2 linked regions of the Desulfobacula toluolica Tol2 genome follow. The protein of the gene in region 1 interacts with the protein of each later gene in a pairwise test. Links are inferred from orthologs where the notes say so. Each region holds a gene or a part of one and is shown in the gene's direction. Other genes may lie near its edges. The genes, in order: TOL2_RS06550 and mrcB.

Region 1 (4,804 bases):
AGCTTGAAAAATTCATGAAAATTGTACCTTCTCTTCTTTTAAAGGATGGACGGGTTTGTATCATCTCTTTTCATTCTTTAGAAGATCGTATCGTAAAGCAATCGTTGCGAAAATTTGAGAACGGATGCACATGTCCAAAAAGTCTTCCAGTCTGTTTGTGCGGATTTGTTCCGCAAATAAAATCAATTTTCAAAAAGCCATTGATTCCGACTAAACAGGAAATAGACCAAAACCCCATGGCCAGAAGCTCAAAATTAAGGGTGGCTCAAAAAATATAACTAATGACATTAAAAAACAACATACACAGAAAGGCTGATCAAATACAAAAGGCCGGATTCCACTGGATTATCATCATTTGCCTTATTTTCTGTGAGCTTTTGGTTCACACCTGGATCAGGACGGAATCCACCCATACTATTTTACGGGTTTCCAAAGCACAGGGTGAGTATTCAAAGAAAATTTCTTATCAAAAGGCCCTGTCTGTTGAAAGAGACAGACTCAAATCAGACGATCGAATTACAAGGATTGCAAAAACCAGGTTGAGCCTTTCAACACATACCTTGGACCAAACCATTTATCTTTCAGGGGAAGACGGTTAATGTCAAATGATTTTAACACAGATATGAAACACAGAATCATTATCGTTCAAATTCTGATCGTTGCATCAATTTTCTTTCTTGGAGCAAAATCCTTTGATATTCAGATTTTTAAGGCCAAAGAACTGACCCGAAAAGCTGAAGACGATTATTCAAGACATTTCACAATTCACGGGGAACGAGGACAGATTCTGGACAGAAGCATGAACAAACTTGCCACCAGCATTGATGCTGTCTCCATTACAGCCTGTCCTTTAAAAATAAAAAACCCGAAAGATGCTGCTGAAAAAATTTCCAACATATTGGATATCAATCAAAAAGAACTTCAAAACACCCTTTCATCCAAGCGTACGTTCGCCTGGGTGGCCAAAAAAATTTCCCCGGATCAGGCCGGTCAAATTCGGCAATTAAATTTGACGGGAATTTATTTTGAAACTGATTCTAAAAGATTTTATCCCAACAGGACTCTTGCAGCACAAGTCATAGGGTTTACAGGTGCTGAAGATTCCGGTCTTGAGGGCCTTGAGTTCAAGTATGACTCTGTTATGAAAGGCAGTTCAGCGAGAATAAATATGAAACGGGACGGAAATGGAGGCAACCTTGATCTTGACAAGAAAAAAAGAGTTGAATTGAGAGGAAACTCCATTGTTCTGACAATTGATAAAAAAATCCAATTTTTAAGTGAGAAAACCCTTGAAAAAACCGTAATGGCTCACCGGGCAAAATCAGGAATAGCCTTGGTGATGAGGCCTCAAACCGGTGAATTGCTTTCCATTGCACATTTTCCAAAATTCAACCCAAACAATTTTAAAGAACATGACAGATCAGTCTTCAGAAACCGCGCCGTCACCGATGCGTTTGAGCCGGGGTCTGTCATGAAGGTCTTTACTGCAGCTGCCGCACTTGAAAAGGGTTTCGAACCACAATCCATCTTTTTTTGTGAAAACGGAAACTATAAAATCGGAACATTTACCATTCATGACACCCATCCCCATGACTGGCTTTCCATCAACCAGATCATCAAGTTCTCAAGTAATATAGGTGCTGCAAAAATTGTACAAACAATTGGAAAAAGATCCTTGCACAACCATCTTGTGGCTTTTGGATTCGGGGATAAAACCATGGTTGGATGTCCAGGAGAGACATCGGGCAACCTGAGCCCATATCGAAAATGGTCTAATATTGATGCCGGTGCCATATCTTTTGGCCAGGGCGTTTCTGTTTCCGCCATACAGCTGATCTCCGGTATCAGCGCCATTGCAAACGACGGGAACCTTATGAAACCCATGTTGATAAAAAAAATCATATCCAACACAGGAAAAGATATAAAAGTGTATCACCCTGAAAGAATCAGACAAGTAGTATCCTCAAAAATTGCCGGGCAGGTCAAAAGAATGATGAGCCTTGCCGTAAAAGAAGAAGGTACAGGCACAAAAGCAGCCATGAACGGATATTCGGTTTGCGGCAAAACAGGAACAGCTCAAAAAGCCATGGAGAAACGCAAAGGATATTCAAAAAGAAACTATATCTCGGTTTTCGGGGGGTTTGCACCACAGGGCAACCCTGAACTTGCCATTCTGGTGGTTGTAGATGAACCCAGAAAACAATATTATGGCGGGGATGTGGCAGCTCCAGCCTTTAAAAGCATTATGGCTGAATCCTTTAATTATTTAAATATACCCCCTGAAAAAAGCAAGAATATGATCGCCTTATTATCAAGCGGAGAAAAAACTTGAAACTGTCTGCTCTGATCAAAGATTGTTCACTGACTGCAGCTGATCCTTTTGAGGACATGGATATCCATGACCCGGATATTTTTTTCATCTCTTCAAACTCCAAACAGATCAGGCCCAACGGACTGTTTATTGCCATTAAAGGATTTGAGGCTGACGGGCACGATTATATTGAACAGGCATTTGAAAAAGGGGCTGCGGCTGTTATTGCCCAAACCAATCCGAAAAATATAAATAATGTTATACTGGTTGAAAACACGAGGCTTGCCATGGCCTCCATTGCAGCCAATTTTTACGGCAACCCGTCAAAGGACCTGACCCTTGTAGGCATCACCGGAACAAATGGAAAAACCACCACCACCTGGCTTCTGGAAAGTATTTTCAAGGCCTGCGGATTTTCAACCGGTGTCATTGGAACCATAAATATCCGGTACAATGATCAGACTTTTGATACCCCTGTAACAACTCCTGATTCCATTGATCTTCAAAAAAACCTTTATAACATGAAACAGGCCGGTGTAACCCATGTCATCATGGAAGTTTCCTCCCATGGACTTGACCTGAACAGGGTGGACTTCTGCCGGTTTGATGCCGGGGTATTTACAAACCTGACCCAGGATCACCTGGATTATCACAAAACCATTGATGCCTACTTTGACTGCAAAAAAAGATTTTTCACTCGGTTTCTCGGGTCAAACGGAAAAAACGATGCTCCTGCCATCCTGAACATTGATGACCCCAAAGGAGAATCCTTATTCAATTCTCTTGCCTGTCCAAACCTTGCTGTCAGCACAAAAAAAAAAACAGATATTTTTGCACAAAGTGTCAAAGACGATATCCATGGGTTGTCAGGAACCATTTGTCTGCCCGGCGGTTCATTCAACTTAACAACATCGCTTACCGGCAAATTTAATCTGGAAAATATTTTATGTGCTGCCGGTGCTGCCCATGCCTTGAATATCAAACTTGAACAGATAAAAAAGGGGCTTGAAAACTGCCCTGCCGTTCCGGGCCGGCTGGAAAAAATCAATACCCCGATCGACAGGTATATATTTGTCGATTATGCTCACACGCCTGACGCACTTGAATCCATTCTGACCACGCTCAAACAAATGGCCCCCAAAAGAATTATCACTGTTTTCGGATGCGGTGGCGACAGGGACCGTTCAAAACGTCCCTTAATGGGTTGCATTGCCTGCAAAACAAGTGACATTACCATTATAACCTCTGACAACCCGAGATCCGAAAACCCTGATGAAATTATAAATGATATTTGTGAAGGGTTGGACACTTTTGATAAACTTTCTGAAAACGATCTTTCATTTGATCCGTTCAAAAAAGGCTACATGGTTGAAGTTGACCGAAAAAAAGCTCTTAAAAAGGCTGTATTCATTTCAAAACCAGGGGATATAATTGTTGCTGCGGGAAAAGGACACGAAACCTATCAAATTACCAATACAGGCACCCTTCACTTTGATGACAAAGAAGAACTAAAGAACTCCGCCATTGAATTTGCAGACCAATTCACCCCGATTGCATGGAAAACAGAAGATCTGTCCCGTGCATTGAATACAGATCCTGTTTTTTCAAACATAAAAAAAAATCATAGTTTTAGCGGAATCTCCACTGATTCAAGAACTATTGCTCAAACCCATATTTTCCTTGCACTTAAAGGAGAAACTTTTGATGGACATATTTTTATTAAACGCCTTATTGATCAAGGTATAAAAGGATTTATCACCCAAAAAGGATTTGTTGATACTCTTGATCAAAACACTCGAAAAAAAATTTTTCAAAGCAGTCTGATTATTTTTGAAACCAGGGATACCTTAACCGGCTTAGGACAGCTGGCCCGATATCAAAGGCTGCGCTCAAACGTCAAATTAATTGCAATTACAGGTTCCAGCGGAAAAACAACCACAAGAAAAATCACCCAGGAAATATTTAAAACCCAATATCATACCCACGCCACAACTGGTAATTTTAACAATGAAATCGGTTTACCACTGACTCTTTTAAATCTTTCCCATGCTCATGAATGGGCTATCGTGGAAATGGGCATGAACCATCCGGGTGAAATCTCCAGACTGAGCCGGATCGCACTTCCCGATATTGCCGTGGTAACCAATACCGCAGGAGTTCATCTTGAAGGACTTGGCAGTGTTGAGAATGTGGCAACTGCCAAGGCGGAAATTTTTGAAGGCATCCGTAAAAACGCAACCGCAATCCTTTTTGCGGATGATCCAAGGCGCTGCATCCTTGAAGCAAAAGCCAGGGAAAATAACGCCATAAAAACAGTTCTCTTTTTTGGCTCAGGATATGATGCAGACTTTCAATCTGCTGATATTAAAACCTTGGCAGGTTCCACCCAATTTACCGCCAAATTTAACGATCAAAAAATTGCCTGTTCAATCAACTCCCCTGCCCTGTTTATGGTGGATAATTGTCTTGCGGCAATTTGCGCCGCCAGCATTG
Region 2 (11,967 bases), 3.2 Mb from region 1 along the record:
AAAATTCACTTTTGTTTCAGATATCGGAAAAATAAATAACATTGCCAATGTGGAAGGACAGATGTACGGAGGCCTTGCCCAGGGCATCGGCCTTGCTCTGTCTGAAAATTTTGAAAATATTAAAAAGCACTCGTCTTTGAGTGGAGCGGGACTGCCTTATATTGAAGATATTCCAGATGACATGGAACTGATACACCTGGCCGTGCCCAGAAAACAAGGCGGGCCTTTCGGCTCCTCCGGTGTTGGTGAGCTTCCCCTTACAGCGCCCCATCCCGCAATTATAAATGCCATATATAATGCATGCGGCGTTCGCATTCGAAAACTTCCTGCATTACCTGAAAAGATACTCAAAAAATTAAAATCAATGTAAGCAAAGAAATTGTCCGGTTTTTTAATTTTCAACATTGAGTGTCGGTTTTGCGGCAATTTGCATTACCTGCCGGGTTGTAAGCATTAGAAAAATAAAGCTTATAACCCGGCAGAAATCAGGCAAACATTATATGCTGAAATTAATAATCTTGATTTTTTTGAAATTTTCAGTGTCATTGTTCTATAAGAAGGGTTAAAATAAATAATATTTTAAACACGAAGGAGATCAGACAGATGAAAAACAGTGGGCATGATAAAGGCAAAAGCAAGCAGGACTATTGAGTCTCATGAGAATTTTATAGAAAGGACATCGTATTATGGAACAACTTGACCAGATCATTAAAACACTTTCATTGACCATGGGTGCGGCCTGGGCAAGCGGGATCAATTTGTATGCTACAATTCTTGTGCTGGGCTTTCTGGGCTTAACAGACAATATTGTTTTGCCTCAAAAACTTGAAATTCTAATGAACCCCATGGTTATGAGTGCTGCAGGACTCATGTACTGTGTTGAATTTTTTGCAGACAAAGTTCCGGGTGTGGATACGGGATGGGATACGCTTCATACCTTTATCCGTATTCCTGCGGGTGTGCTTCTGGCAGCAGGTGCCGTGGGGGATGTAAACCCTGCGGTTGCCATGGCGGCAGCGATTATGGGCGGCGGCCTTGCAGCCGGCAGTCATGTGACCAAGTCAGGCACCCGTTTGCTGATCAACACCTCGCCGGAACCCTTCAGCAACTGGACCGCATCAATAGTTGAAGATGTCGCTGTTATTGCCGGTGTCTGGGCTGCGTTACAGCACCCCGTAATTTTCCTAGTGCTGCTGGCTGTTTTTATCTGTCTTGCTCTCTGGCTTCTTCCAAAAATCTGGAGCGGAATAAAAAAAATTTTTCGTTTTCTGGGATCTATTTTCAAAAAAAAAACACTTGGTACAATTTCCTCTGATGACAGAACTGCAAAAAAGTCCGGTCAGGTATAGAAGATGATTTTCAAAACAATCTGACCCAGTAAAATTATTCAAGGGTTTGTCAGTCCAGCACCTTGCGGATGGTCTTTGACAGCTCCGCCATGATGATTGGTTTCATGAGACAGGCCCTTATCCCAAGGGTTTTCGCCCTTTTTTCATCCACCAGGGCGCTGTAGCCTGTGGCGATGATAATCGGGATATCGGGACGGATCGCCATTAATTTTTCAGACAATTGAATCCCACTCATATGAGGCATCGTCATGTCGGTTATGACCAGATCAAACCCATGGGGGTTTGACTTGAAAAGCGCCAGTGCGTCAACGGGGTTATTCCTTGTTTCAGGCCTATATCCCATGTAGGTCAGCATCGCTTCAGCCATTTCCACAATAGAGGTTTCATCATCAACAAACAATACTGTTTCACTTCCCAACAAAAATTCTCCGGCGGTATTCTGTTTTGTCTCGGTTTTTTGGGCAGCCACCGGGAAAAGGAGATTGAATACTGCACCTTGGCCGGGCCTGGTGTGAACAAAAATACCGGCATTATGATTCTTAACAATGCCGTGAACGACGGCAAGGCCCAGACCGGAACCTTTGCCCACCTCCTTGGTGGTAAAATAAGGGTCAAAAATCCGGTTCATGATGTCGGGAGCGATTCCCGGACCCGTATCTTTTACGCTTATTTTGACGTGCCTGCCGTTACCCAGGCCGGGATACTTTCTGATTGAAGGGTTCTCAACGGTTTTCACATGCACCGTCAAGGTTCCGCCGGTCTGTTCCATTGCATGAAAAGCGTTGATGCACAGGTTCATCATGATCTGGTTGATCTGAGTCGGATCGGCAAGAATATTTTCATCTGCAGAATGAATATCCTGCACAATTTCAATGGTGGTTGGAATCATTACCCGCAAAAACTTGAGTGCTTCTTTAATGACTAATGCAATTTTTATGGGTCTTTTTTTTGGGTCGGTCTTACGGCTGAAGCTGAGGAGTTGCCTTACAATATTTGTTGCTCTGAGACCGGCTTTCTCGATCTGTTTAAGGTTGGAATAAGCAGGATTACTTTCCTGGGTGTTCATTAAAGCCAATTCTGTGTTTCCCATAATAATACCCAGAATATTATTAAAATCATGGGCAATGCCGCCTGTCAAAGTACCTATGGATTCCATTTTCTGCGCTTGGGCCAATTGTTTCTGAAGCAAATTCTTCTCCAATTCAGCCTTCTTACGTTCAGTAATATCCACATGGGTTCCAACCACCCGGACTGCCTGTCCGTGTTCATCAAAAATCACATTTGCTCTGGAGTGAATATAAATTTTGTGACCTTTTCTATGTTGCATTTGAAACTCTTTTTCAAATCGATCCCGTTTTTTTTCTATTACTTGTTCCAACATTTCCCAACAAGCTTTAATATCTTCCGGTTTTGTAAGCCTTTCCCATTCTGAAAGTTCATTTTTAATTTCATGCGGCTCATACCCCAGCATCCGTTTCCAACCATTGGAGTAGTAAATTTTATTTGTTATGAGATTCCAGTCATAAAGGCCGTCATTTGCAAATTGCATGGCAAGCTCAAATCTTTCCATGCTCTCTTTGAGGGCCATTTCATTATTTTTTTGATCCGTAACATCGTTATAGACCGTAACAACTTCACCGGAAGGAATTTTAAAAACATAATTCTCGTAGTAATTGGAAAATTTTTCATCCTGGTATATTTTTACCGGGTAATAGTCAGGAGTCCCTGTTTCCCAAACCCTTTTAAGGACAGAGATCAGTCCGAAATCATCAACCGTTGGCCGCAGGTCAAAAAGACTTTTGCCCATAACCTGCTCAAGGGTTTGCCCCTCTATCTCCAAGCTTTTTTTGTTAAATCCTTTTATGATATAATCTGACCCTTTTGAACCATCATTGATAACTTCGTAAATGCCACAACCGCTGGTCATGTGATCGAATAACCCACGAAAAAGTTCTTCGCTTTTGGCAAGCTCAGTCTGGTTTTCAAGCAGCTGCTGATTTTTTTTATTGATTTGATATTCCGTTTTTTTTTGTTCAGTGCGGTACAACTCCGTATATTGATGCAAGGCATCCTCTATTTTTTTATGATCAGCTTCTGCTTGTTCTAATTTCCGAATTCTATTTTCCAATTCTTCATAAGTCGGTTTTTCAGTCATGTAATATCCCTTTTTATATCGGAATGCACAATTGATTCTATGGAGTGGAATACTTGTCATGTCCCACATAATTCAAAAAAAATGGCTACAGACATAAAGCGGGACAGTTTGAACCGGTTAATGAGAATCTCCCGGAACGTAAGCCTAAGAAACAGGGTTTTCCAGAAGAGGCTTCTTCTACGGAGTATCCCGGCTTAAGTTTGTAGCCTAAAAGCTATAATGCTTTTAATATTCTATTTAATTGTGATAAAAATCAACTTACAATAGATTATAGTATAAATCAAATTTTAGAGATAAAATTCAACGATATGAGTCGCAATCCATAGCCCAATACAATCAAAACATTCAAGGCGTTACAGCCCGAAACAAATCCTGCAATCTCTGTTCATTCCTCCCAACAAAAGACTGAAGGGTTAAACCCGGGTTTTGACCTTATGCTGATCATCCACCCAAGGATACAGATGGATATTGCTTCTCCCACAATATTTTGATACCCATCTATAATGAATAAACCATGTGCAAAAGGAAGATAAAAAGAAGATAAATGAAAAAATGGTATTTAATATCGGCAGTGTGCCTGCTGGGCCTTGGAATAATTTTTTATGATCATTTTTTAAAATTCAATACAGTTGTAGAAGAAAAGTTCCAGGGCCGGTTATGGGAACTGCCGGCCCGGGTTTATGCCCGCCCCCTGGAACTATACCCGGGCATGCGTCTGGCCCCGGATCTGTTTGAAAAAGAGTTGAACCTCATGGGGTATCAAAATACTGGGAATATGAGTGGATTGGATGCCCCTGGCAAATATGTCCGCACAGCAAACAGGTTTGAACTTTTTTGCCGGCCGTTTAATTTTGGTGATGAACAAATGCCGGAGCGCAGGTTTTATATTAAAATTGAAAATAACCGGGTGGTGAACCTGCAAACTTCCCCGGACCGGACCGACAAAACAATGGAGCGCCTGGACCCGGTCATTGTCGGCGGATTTTATCCGTCATCCATGGAAGACCGCATCCTGGTGACACTTGACCAGACCCCGCCATTACTGGGGAATGCCATCATTTGTGTCGAAGACAAGACCTTTTACTCCCACTATGGAATTGATCCCAAATCAATTTTCAGGGCCATGCTGATCAATTTAAAAAACAGGCGCATGTCCCAGGGTGCCAGCACCATTACCCAGCAACTGGCCAGGAATTTCTTTTTAACCAAAGAAAAAACCTTGATCCGCAAGTTCAATGAGATGATCATGGCTGCCGCACTGGAGCTTAATTACAGTAAAGCCGATATTCTGGAAGCATACATAAACGAGGTCTACCTTGGTCAGGACGGCAACCGGGCCATTCACGGATTCGGGCTGGCCGCTTATTTTTATTTTGGAAAATCCCTGACGGATCTGAGGCCCCATGAAATAGCTTTGCTGGTCGGCATGCTGAAGGGGCCTTCGGTTTATAACCCCAGACGATATCCTGACCGGGCCATGGACCGGCGCAATCTTATTCTGGAGATGATGGAAAAACAGGGACTTGTCTCACAAGCACTGTTAAAAAAATTCCTGGCAGCCCCCCTGGATATTATTGAAAATCCTGTCAGGGGGCATTCCCCGTTTCCGTTTTACCTGGATCTGGTCAAGCGTCAGTTGCTTCAAGAATACAAGGAGGCCGACCTTAAAACCATGGGCATAAGGATTTTCACCACCCTGGATCCCCAGGTTCAACTGGCGGCAGAACACAGCGTGACTGATTTTTTAAAGCAGGCCCCGGCCGGACTGGAAGCCGGTGTCGTGGTCACTGCCAGGGCAAGCAACGAGGTACAGGCCCTGGTGGGAGGGAAAGACTTCAGATACAAGGGTTTTAACCGTGCCCTGGATGCAAAACGACCCATCGGCTCCCTGGTAAAGCCAGCGGTCTTCCTGACGGCACTGGAACGTCCCTCCACCTATACACTGGTCACTCCGGTCGATGACAACCCTGTCAGGGTTCCTAACCCGGACGGCAGTTACTGGAGCCCTGAAAATTTTGATAAAACACACCATGGACAGGTGAAGCTGTACCAGGCCCTGGTTCATTCCTTTAATGTCCCGACCGTCAGGCTCGGCATGAATCTGGGAGTTGAATCCGTTTTAGACACGCTTGAAAAGATGGGACTTGATCATAAGCCGGCTGCCTTTCCTTCGGTTCTTCTGGGCAGCCTTGAAATGTCACCGCTCCAGGTGGCCCAAACCTACCAGACCCTTGCATCCGGCGGTTTTTTTACACCGATCAAATGCATCCGTTCTATTTACAGACCGGACGGTCAGGTACTTCAACGGTATCCGCTGACCATTGAACAGCGTCTTGATCCGGGAGCCGTTTTTTTATTAAACAAAATGCTTCAGGCTGTAGTAAAGGAAGGCACCGGCAAATCACTGAAAAAATGGGTGTCCGATGATCTGGGCATAGCCGGAAAAACCGGCACCACAAATGATCTTAAGGACAGCTGGTTTGCCGGTTTTTCCGGCAACCGGCTGGCGGTCGTGTGGATCGGCCGGGATGATAACCGTTCTGCAGGGCTTACCGGCTCATCCGGGGCTTTGCAGATTTTCGGGCGTCTCATGAGCCGGATTCCAAATGCCCCTCTGGATCTGCAGGCACCTGGAAATGTTGAGTGGGCTGTCATTGATGCCCAAACAGGTTATCTAACCCAAAAGACCTGCCCCGATGCAATGGCGGTTCCCTTTCTCAAAGGATCAACGCCAACCCGTTTGCATTCCTGCACTTCAAAAGCAAAAACCCGATATAATGATCAAGAAACAAAAAAAAAGCCAAACATTTTGATGGACTGGCTGAAAGAGATTTTCAAATGAAGCAGATGCCGTATTTTCAATGGATACTTTGTATTTTTACCACCCTTTTTATGATTTCCTGTTCACAACACCGGGCCTTAGAACCGCCCTCAAACCTTCCTGCTGAAAATTTACCTCAAATCGGAACCCGGCAGCCCGCTTCTCCCCGGAACACCCCCCGGCCAGCAATTCTTTCAAAAATAATTCATACGGCTGAAAATCAACTTAGATCTAATAAACCCGAGGCTGCGTTTCATACTCTGGAGCGCTCCCTTGATATTGACGGCCAGGACCCTCTCATCTGGCATCTTATGGCCAAAGCCCAACAGATGCAGAACAATTTTCAACAGGCAAAATATTTTGCTGAAAAATCCAATGCCATGGCCGCACGCACGCCATCCCTTCAAAAGAAGAACTGGCGAATCATAGGCGATGTACTGAAAAAACAGGGCCGGATGCAGGAAGCCGAAGAGGCCTATGAAAATGCACGGTAAATTATATGAGGACACACCTGCCCGCAGTTTTTGCTGTTTACATGCAGCGAGTTCAGACCTTGTCAAACCGTTCAACCGGCTAATTCAAGGTGAGCGCCCTGAACGGTCAATGGGTATCAGTATTTAACAATCCATCAACGAATTCGCTGTGGTTGGGGGCGACGATTATTTGTTACCGACAATTGCCGGTGTCAATTAAAAACATTTTGTATTTTATAATACTTATGATAATATCACATAATCTGAAAATTATTCCTACTGAATTAGAAGAATTGCAATCTTCTGCTCTGTTGTGATCGAACCGGCAAGATCGCTTGCCTGAAAAAAATAAGATTAACCTCTGGAAAAATAAATTATGGAAAATTATATTCATGATATATTGAAGCCCGATCTTTTGGATCAACTGCCGATACCTATTGCGTTTCACAGTCTGAATTTTACCATCCCATGGGCAAACAAAGCATATCAGAAGGCTATTCATCTAACCAATCATAAAATAAAGGGGCAAAAATGTTACATGACCTGGGGACAAAAAAAGCCCTGCAGTCTCTGCCCTGTAAAGACTTCCATTGAGGTCGGTGAACCCACCGGGATGGAATTGACATCTTCAGGTGATAATCATTGGCACGGAAGCAGGCTCTTCTGGATGACAAAATGTTTACCGGTAAGAGATAAAACGGGAAATATCCTTGGCGTGTTTGAAATTTCCTTTGAGGCCGCAAACAAAAACAACACAGAGATGGCCCTTCGAAAAAGCGAAACCATCCTTAAAGAGGCGCAGTATCTGGCGAAAATAGGCTCGTGGGACCTTGACCTGAAGACAAACTGCCTGACCTGGTCCGATGAAATATTTCGCATCTTTGAAGTTGACCCTGCCGGCTTTGGTGCTTCTTATGAAGCATTTATAGATATGGTCCATCCCGATGACAAAACATCGGTTGATGTTGCCTACAAGGCCTCTATCAAAACCAGGATTCCCTATTCCCTATGCCATCGCCTGTTATTGCGGAACGGGCGGATAAAGTATGTCCATAATCGGTGTAAGACCTATTATGCCGCTAATGGAGAACCCGTTCGCTCCATTGGGACGGTACAGGATATCACCCGGCGCAAACAAGCGGAACTGGAGTACAAAAATCTGCAGGAACAATATATGCAAGCCCAAAAAATGGAATCCATCGCAAGGCTTGCCAGTGGTGTTGCCCATGATTTCAATAATATGCTGTTCGTTATTCTGGGGAACATGGATATGATCCTTGATCACATGGAGATCTCCCATCCGCTCCACGATGCCCTGAAAGATGTGAAAACCGCAGCCCTGCGGTCAGCTGAGCTTGTTCGTCACCTGCTTGCCTTTGCTCGGCGTCAGACCATTATTCCCCAAACTCTGAACTTAAATGATGTGATTGGAAACATGATTAAAATGATGAAACGGCTGATTGGTGAAAATATTGATCTGGTCTGGATACCGGGGGCTGAGCTGGGACGGATTAAAATGGACCCATCCCAGGTCGATCAAGTATTGGCAAATCTATGTGTCAATGCCCGGGATGCCATCTCCGATATAGGCAAAATCACCATTGAGACTCACAATGCCACTTTCACCGAAGCCTATTGTGCGGAACACCTTGACTTTTATCCCGGATCATATGTCATGCTGGCCGTCAGCGATGATGGGTGTGGAATGAACCAGGAAACTTCCACCCGTATTTTTGAGCCGTTCTTTACGACCAAGGAAGAAGAAAAAGGAACCGGCTTAGGCCTTGCAACAGTTTACGGTATTGTTAAGCAGAATGGCGGATTTATTAATGTTTACACCGAGCCGGACAACGGCACGACTTTCAAACTTTACTTTTCAGTGCATGAATCCGAAACCAAGTCAAATAGAATTGAACCGGAACTGCATCCCCCACGCGGTAATGGAGAAAAAATTCTGCTTGTGGAAGATGAAACCGCTTTCCTCAAAACAGGCAGAAAAATGCTGGAGGCGATTGGATATCAGGTTTTGACCGTTAACAGTCCCATGGATGCACTTAAGCTGGCAAACAACTATTCAGGATCAATTGATCTGCTGATCACCGACATTGTGATGCCCGAGATGAAGGGTCAGGATCTGGCGGCCACCCTTAAAACCATATGGCCTGGTCTTAAAACACTTTTTATATCCGGGTACACCGCTGATGTCATTTTGCACCATGGGGGCCTTGACAAAGGCGTTGCATTCCTTCAAAAACCGTTCTCAAAAACAGAACTGGCCCTTAAGATAAATAATATCATTTGAGTGTACCTTTTTTAAAGGCCGCCCCATACTTCAACCTCACTGACGGTCGAGCGTCAATTCCTGCACTGACAAGAGCAGATTCTTTCATGCTTTCTTTATAACGGGACAAATTTTTTTTATCAGACAAAATTACCCCCATTTTCTTCAGCAGGAATTTAAGATTGCTTACTGCATAATTTCTTATCAGGACGGATTTGGAAAAAAACGGCCAATACCGGAACGATTCCAATTAAGGGATTGAAATATCTGGATTGTTTAATAATTTAAACCTTCTGCTTTTCATTTTAATGCTACCATTGAGCTTCAAAATTCTCAATATCAAAATGATTGACAGAAGATGCCGTAGCATTGATTTTCCTAATCAAGTTTCCCTTTTAATAAATCTCCCAGTCCGGCAAACGGATTGGTGGTGCCCCCTTTTTCAGATGACCTGTCAGACGGCTCGTCTGAATAGGCATCGGCAACCTGATCCCGGGAATGTTCATTGTCATGGCAGTAAATGCACAACAGCTCCCAATTGCTGCCGTCTGGAGGATTGTTGTCATGATTATGGTCTTTATGGTGTACGGTCAGCTCCCTCAGGCGTTTCCCTTCGAACTCGCGACCACAATGAGCGCAGATCCAGGGGTACATTTTAAGCGCACGCTCCCTATAGGTTTTTTCACGCTCAAGCCGGCTTGTTTGAACCTCTGAAATAATACGTTTGATATTGTTATCATCTTTTGACATATATGGTGCCCTCCTGTTTTTTAATCCCAAATTACCTGAAAAAGTATCATCAATTGTTTATTTGCCGTTCATGCTCTTCATAATTAGTTGTTCTAATGCCTTTAAGGATTTGGAAGATTTACCTGTTGTTTTCTCTTTTTTGACATTTCTCATAAGTTGCCTCAGTCTCTGATGATCCAGTCCAGGACAGGCACAAATAAACTCTTCCATGACAGCCGGGTCATCCGTTAATAGCCTGTCCAGCCACATCCGGGTCTTTTTGACAATTTCAGATTCAATGGGAAGGTTGGCATCGGTTTGCATCAATGCATGACGGATTGGTTCCGGGTCCACATCCCGCATCAAGGTTCCGATAAATTGCCTCTGCCTTCTGCCTGCAATCTTCGATTTAATAGATCTGGCTTCTATCAGTGCATCCCGCAGATCATCGGGAAGCTCCATGCGTTCCAATTGCCGTATAGGAAGTTTGATGAGCTGTTCTCCTAGTTTCTGGAGTTTTTCAGCCTCTTTTTTTATCTGTGTTCTACTCTTGTCTTGAATATCTTTTTCCATGGTTTCCGCCGATAATAAAAGCCTGAAATATCAGGCTGTAAAATTATAAAATATAGGACAGGACATCCGTTTTTGTCAAGGAAACTACGATGGTATTGCAAGCTGCCAACAAGTAAATGGTGGATCTGTATATCATTCTCAAGCAGGCCTTGTAAGCCCATTTGAAAAGAGTTGTCAATCATTGACATATACTTTTCTTGCTCTCTTGAGTCTTTTACTGACATATCCGGCGATTTTTTTTTCATACTCTGCAACGATTTTGCGGATCAGAGGAATGTTCGGTGAATCAAGTTGAGTATTACCAATAGAGCGTACCGGGGTGACATCCACTGTCGTGCCGGTAATAAAGGCTCCCTGGATATCGGCAAGATTCCTGGTATGGACTGTTTTTTCCAACACTTCCAATCCAAGCCGGCTGCAGATTTGCATCACATGAGTTCGTGTCACACCCTTTAGTACGCTTCCGGCAGGTGAGGTGTAGAGTTTGTTGTCTTTTCCCATAAAAAAAACATTGGAGCGTGAGCCTTCAGTGATGTGCCCGGATTCATTAACGAGCAGGGCTTCATAAGCGTTTGACGACTCTCTAACCGCCTTAACCTGCTCTCTAAAAGAGCCTTTTATGGTCTTAATGTTTGGACAAATCCGTTCTCCTGAGAATAAAATGGTATGAACACCTTCCAAACGGGCCTTGCTGTCCAAAAATTCAGCAGGGATAAAATAAGCCAGAAATATTTCTTTTTCGTTCATCAAGGCTGATACCAGCTTAACGTTGCCATGGTCGCATTTGTTTTTTTCGACCAGGTCTGCAATATTATGCAGAATCTCTGCTTCTTTTTTTGGAATCCGGGTTCCGACAAGGGAGGCTGACATCACAAATCTTTCCAAATGCGCCTCGAAAAAAAGAGGTATACCCTGGCGAACCTGCATCACTTCATAGATGGCCGTAGCTGGAACCTTGTCAAAAATCGCCATATCCGCAGTGGACTTTATGATTTGGTTTGCAACAAAAAAATTGTGAATCGCTTCTCTTTTCATAACCGTTTCTCGCTTTCAACCTATTGATTTTTTAATATTATTTGGCCTGACAGGGGATTGCCAAATTCATGCCAATGCTAACCCACCGTATATTGCCAGGCGGCAATCCACAATGGCATCATCAGTATGCAGATCAAATACTGTATAAACATCATGCTGCTTATGGATTGGGTGTCACCTCCATAATTTTTAACTATTAGAATCAGATTGGTTGCCGGGGGTGCTGCCGCCTGTATCATCATCAGGCTGCAAAACAAAGGCATTGAAATATAAAATTTTCCATAATAAAGAATTGCGAAAACAGTTGAAGGCACCAGAACAAATTTTACCGCCGTTACAATTAAAATATCTCTTAATGGCGGCATATCTTTAAATGAAATTGATCCAATGGTGGCTCCCAGAATAAAAACTGCCAATGGGACTGTGGCCTGGCCAAGCAAATCAATGGATGCAATTACAGATTTTGGTATAAAAGTTGAAAGATGTGTAAAAACGGCTGCAACGGAAATAAAAATAGCAACAAAAGGGGGAGTGATAAAATCCTTCCAATG

What was found.
Region 2: the proteins of TOL2_RS06550 (region 1) and mrcB interact in binary tests that used the Escherichia coli proteins (3 or more experiments, as listed by UniProt). The link is inferred for Desulfobacula toluolica Tol2 from one-to-one orthologs.

What each region holds. Positions count from the first base shown.
Region 1 is NC_018645.1:1,438,516-1,443,319, reverse strand. The notes cover bases 1-2,965. They hold TOL2_RS06550 (peptidoglycan D,D-transpeptidase FtsI family protein), read left to right. Parts: upstream 1-598; coding sequence 599-2,332; downstream 2,333-2,965. Other genes in these bases: TOL2_RS06545 (UDP-N-acetylmuramoyl-L-alanyl-D-glutamate--2,6-diaminopimelate ligase), read left to right, coding at 2,329-2,965; TOL2_RS06555 (hypothetical protein), read left to right, coding at 282-599; rsmH (16S rRNA (cytosine(1402)-N(4))-methyltransferase RsmH), read left to right, coding at 1-278. In the rest of the region: more of TOL2_RS06545, read left to right, coding at 2,966-4,804. UniProt on the Escherichia coli protein: Essential cell division protein that catalyzes cross-linking of the peptidoglycan cell wall at the division septum. Required for localization of FtsN.
Region 2 is NC_018645.1:4,606,787-4,618,753, forward strand. What follows is about bases 3,689-6,697. They hold mrcB (penicillin-binding protein 1B), read left to right. Parts: upstream 3,689-4,048; coding sequence 4,049-6,346; downstream 6,347-6,697. Other genes in these bases: TOL2_RS20925 (hypothetical protein), read left to right, coding at 6,343-6,697. In the rest of the region: TOL2_RS20905 (molybdopterin-dependent aldehyde oxidoreductase), read left to right, coding at 1-370; TOL2_RS20910 (DUF4126 domain-containing protein), read left to right, coding at 687-1,349; TOL2_RS20915 (PAS domain-containing hybrid sensor histidine kinase/response regulator), read right to left, coding at 1,399-3,504; more of TOL2_RS20925, read left to right, coding at 6,698-6,819; TOL2_RS23885 (hybrid sensor histidine kinase/response regulator), read left to right, coding at 7,175-9,100; TOL2_RS20940 (YajD family HNH nuclease), read right to left, coding at 9,458-9,829; ribosome biogenesis factor YjgA, read right to left, coding at 9,887-10,381; TOL2_RS20950 (aminotransferase class IV), read right to left, coding at 10,556-11,416; TOL2_RS20955 (AEC family transporter), read right to left, coding at 11,494-11,967. UniProt on the Escherichia coli protein: Cell wall formation. Synthesis of cross-linked peptidoglycan from the lipid intermediates.